2 regions of the Colwellia sp. MB02u-10 genome follow, and region 1 is predicted to be linked to the other one. Evidence: predicted binding sites of a transcription regulator. Region 1 holds the regulator's gene; the other holds the start of a gene.
The links. The regulator FliA, encoded in region 1, starts transcription of late flagellar genes. The targets are predictions, from matches to a motif close to CTAAAGNTNNNNNNNNNNNNGCCGATA.

Region 1 (2,410 bases):
AAGGTCCTGCCGGCATTAATATTATTCCTGCGACATCAGGCACTCAATCTATGGTGGATTTAACCCCAGCTGAGCATGCCGGGCTTATTCGTGCTTTCAGTGATATGCAAACCAAATTTGACATTTTAATTGTTGATACCGCTGCAGGTATCTCAGATATGGTATTAAGTTTTTGCCGTGCATCACAAGATGTTTTATTAGTCGTGTGTGACGAACCCACCTCAATTACTGACTGTTATGCCTTAATGAAATTGTTAAGCCGAGATCACGGGTTATTCAAGTTTAAAGTGGTGGCAAATATGGTGCGCACCCCGAATGAAGGTAAAAATTTATTTGCGAAATTAGCGAAAGTCACTGACAGATTTTTGGATGTCACTTTAGAGCTGGTTGCCGTTATACCTTATGATGAAAATATTCGTAAATCTGTTAGAAAACAACAAGCGATTGTCGAGGCATATCCTAACTCGCCAGCGTCAATTGGCCTTAAAGCTCTTGCCAAAAATATTGTTAGCTGGCCAGTGCCACAACAAGCCTCTGGGCATTTAGAATTCTTTATTGAGCAATTACTAGAACACTAAAGCTGTTGAGCTTTTAGCTTGTAGTTATGTATGGACATAACTACAAGCAGGGTTGCAATTGAACAATCTGTGGTGTTTTTTTTGGCATGAGTTAAGCAAGCTTTAGCTATGCCAATAGTGTAGATTTTTTATCGCCGGTTAAATGTCTATAGTTAATTTTTAGCTAATACCGTTGACAAGTGAAAACTAGCATATCTACCTAATACTCCTGTCGCCTTGTTAACTGAAACGTGACCTATAGCCGAGACTACAATGAAAAATCTACAGGCCCTATTTAACTAACAAGTGAGTTATCGTGTTAAAAGTACATACTTATAGTGTTGATAAATCGGCTTTGCTGGAGCGACACACAGTACTGGTGAAGCGCATTGCTTATCATTTACTTGCCCGACTACCGGCCAGTGTTTTGGTTGATGACCTTATTCAATCAGGCATGATAGGCTTACTTGAGGCGTCAAATAATTTTGATAATAGCAAAGGTGCTAGCTTTGAAACTTTCGCGGGTATTCGTATTCGTGGTGCCATGCTTGATGAAATTCGTCGCGGTGACTGGGTTCCCCGCTCAGTGCATAAAAATAGTCGTATGATCAGCGAAGCCATCAAAAGCTTAGAAGCGCAATATGGCCGCGATGTTACCGATGTTGAAGTTGCTGAACAACTTGAAATTTCAATCAATGAATACCATCAAATACTTAATGACGTGAGTTCAGGGAAAATTCTCGGTCTTGATGATTTAGGTGTTAGTGACGATGTGATTGAAATAGCCCACAGTCATCAGCAAGATGAACCTTACGCTAACATTGAACAGAGTTTCTTTAAAAAGTCATTAGCCGAGTGTATTTCTTCTTTACCCGAGCGTGAAGCTTTAGTACTGTCTTTGTATTATGACGAAGAGCTAAACCTTAGAGAAATAGGCCAAGTACTGGATGTGAGCGAATCACGGGTAAGTCAAATACACAGTCAAGCGATGCATAGATTAAAAGCTCGTATGCAATCGTGGCAAAGTTAAGTAGAATATTAAAAATATTGTAAAATTTTAAATGCTATCACCGGAGGGTGTCTTGGAAAAAAATATGAAAGTGCTTGTTGTTGACGATTTTTCAACGATGAGACGTATAATTAAAAACTTGTTACGCGACTTAGGTTTCACCAATATATCAGAAGCAGATGATGGTAATACCGCGCTGCCAATGCTTAAAACTGGTGATTTTGATTTTGTTGTTACCGATTGGAATATGCCGGTTATGCAAGGGATAGATTTACTTAAAGCCATTAGAGCGGATGAAAAATTATCTCATATTCCGGTATTGATGGTGACTGCAGAAGCGAAGAAAGATCAAATCGTCATGGCAGCTCAAGCCGGAGTTAATGGTTATATCGTTAAACCTTTTACGGCTGCAACGTTAAGCGCCAAGCTTGATAAAATCTTCCAACGTCTTGGTTAGTCACCAACTTTTTTACACAAGGCTGTTATATGAGTAAATATACTAGTATCCATGTTTCTTTAGAGCAGGCTAAATTGTTGGTTAAATACCTTGAGGCAGATCAGCAAAACAAAGCGGATGAGTTAATTGCAGAAATTCAAAATCCAGTTCAAACTGCATTGTTTGAAGAAATAGGTAAGTTAACTCGCGAATTGCATAATTCATTGAATAACTTTCATTTTGATTCACGTTTGAATGATTTAGCGACTGCGGACATTCCAGACGCTAAAGAAAGATTGAATTTTGTTATTGATCGTACCGAAGCAGCGGCTAATAAAACCATGGATGTTGTTGAATCAATTTTTCCGGTGGTTAGTAATATTCAACAACAAATCAATAACGTTAATC
Region 2 (2,410 bases), on a different contig from region 1:
AATGCTGAGCCGGATGGAAATGAGCCGTTTTCACGAATGCGAATAATAACTTGCTGCCCCAATGACTCTAACTCAATAGCGCCGTCTTGAATTTGTTTTTCTAATTGCTCCGCTATTTTTTTCACTAGATCATTAACTTGCTCTTGAGACGCTTGCTCTAGTTTATCTCTAGCTTGTTGTGATGCCGGTGTTGAGGTGGCATCTGCAGTGTTTTGTGATTGACCACCGCGTTGGGTGCCGCGTTGCTCTTGTCGACCACCGGCGGAGGTTTCATCACCTGCTTGAAATTCCAACATTTGTTGGGTCATTTCCATCGTTTGTTGTTGAATAACTTCAATCGGGGTTGGTTCAGGTTTACCTGGGCGAAATTCCTGAGCAATAATACTGGTGCCTTTAGGGATGTCTTTTACTTCTATTTTATTTTGTACACCAAAGGCAAATTTCATTGAGCCCGCAATTTGCTTAAACTTTAATACGTCCATTTCAGAAAATGATAAAAGTAAGACGAAAAAACACATCAATAGCGACATTAAGTCGGCAAATGTGCCCATCCATGCCGGTAACCCTGGGGGTGGGCATTTACATTTATCTGCCATAATTGACTCCCCCTACTCTTCAGTTGTATTAACAGCGCGCTTACCTTCAGCAAGGTAGCTCTTTAGCAAGCCTTCAATAACACGTGGATTTTGACCATCCTGAATACCTAAAACGGCATCAAGCACCAGTTCTTGATTCATTTTTTCTTCTGCTAAACGTAATTTTAATTTAGACGCGATAGGTATCGCAATAACATTCGCCAAAAATGCACCGTATAAGGTTGTTAGCAATGCGACCGCCATGGCCGGACCAATTGCTTTTGGGTCATCCATATTAGATAACATAGCAACCAAACCAATCAAGGTGCCTATCATGCCCATAGCGGGTGCAACATCGGCTAGGGCCATCATCATGTTTGAGCCGGTTTCATGACGTTCGGTCGTAAGGTCGATATCTTTTTGCATCGTGGTTCGCACAACATCAGCATCATGGCCATCAACCAACATATCGACACCCTTTTGCATAAAAGCATTTGAAATTTCAGCTTCCTCTAGGGCTAAAAAACCACCTTTACGAGCTGCATCAGCCATTTCTACTGACTTTTCAATTAACTCTTCTGGTGTTTCCAATTTAAACATGAAGGATTTACCAATAATTTTTCCAATACCAAAGAACTGGCCTAAATTATAATTGGATAAAACAACAAAAATCGAACCACCAAAGACAATAATCACCGACTGAGTATCTAAAAACATGCTAATGTCGCCAGCGAGTAACATCGCCATAACCAGTAACCCTATTGCACCGACTATGCCTATTAATGTTGCTAAATCCACAAATGCCTCCGATAAATTTTCTTAGATATACTCATTAGGCTGATAATACCTGATGAATAGGTCTGACGCGAATACTTATATTTTTCGTTATACCTGTGTTATCGCCCATATTGTCAATAACTTAAGAAGCTAATATCAATATTATCGCTATCAGCAGCAATTCATCATTAATTGACCCCGCGCCCTAGCTAAGGTAAGTTTGCGCCTAGAGTTCATATCACGCAAAAAAAAAGTCCATGGCCAGAAAAAAAATTGAAAACTTAAGCTTTGAAGAATCATTAGTTGAATTAGAAACCATTGTGAAAAATTTAGAGCAAGGTGATCTTAACCTTGAAGACTCAATGGCCTTATTTGAACGTGGCCTGCACCTGAGCCAGCATAATCAAGAAAAACTTAAAGGTGCCGAACAGCAAATTAATATTTTGCTGGAAAAAAACGGCCAAGCGCCATTAGAAAAATTTAATACCGATGAGACTAACATCCGTGACTAAACTCGCCCATATTGATGATGTGCAAACGCGCATTAATGATTATCTCAGTAAAAAGCTTGCAAGCTTAACACTTAACGATGAAAAGTTATTAGCCGCTATGCGCTACGGCTTACTCATTGGGGGTAAGCGTATGCGGCCATATTTAGCTTATATTACCGGGGCAACATTAGACGCCACGCAAAGTGATATTGACGGTGTAGCAGCTGCCATAGAGTGCATTCATGCTTATTCACTGTTGCATGATGACTTACCGGCAATGGACGACGATGATTTGCGTCGCGGCCAACCCACTTGTCATAAAGCTTTTGATGAAGCGACCGCTATTCTTGCTGGTGATAGTTTGCAAACGCTAGCGTTTGATATTATTGCCAACCATGAGTTTTCTGAGGCTGTGGACACTAAGCGCATTAATTTATTACGCCACCTTGTCAATGCCGCCGGTTATCAAGGCATGTGTGGTGGCCAAGCATTAGATTTAGCCGCCACTGATAAAGCTATTTCACTGGCCGCATTAGAAAATTTACACTCGTTAAAAACCGGCGCTTT

Region 2: a site for FliA is predicted at 1,473-1,499, ahead of pomA (flagellar motor protein PomA). Genes of this name have one in related genera too.

What each region holds. Positions count from the first base shown of each region.
Region 1 is NZ_JACGVK010000105.1:23,170-25,579, reverse strand. Features, by position in the region: gene H4J59_RS05775 (MinD/ParA family protein) at 1-578, shown strand, start outside; gene H4J59_RS05770 (RNA polymerase sigma factor FliA) at 871-1,587, shown strand; gene cheY (chemotaxis response regulator CheY) at 1,640-2,023, shown strand; gene H4J59_RS05760 (protein phosphatase CheZ) at 2,053-2,410, shown strand, end outside.
Region 2 is NZ_JACGVK010000124.1:25,874-28,283, reverse strand. Features, by position in the region: gene H4J59_RS12555 (flagellar motor protein MotB) at 1-596, opposite strand, end outside; gene pomA (flagellar motor protein PomA) at 609-1,373, opposite strand; gene xseB (exodeoxyribonuclease VII small subunit) at 1,610-1,864, shown strand; gene ispA ((2E,6E)-farnesyl diphosphate synthase) at 1,857-2,410, shown strand, end outside.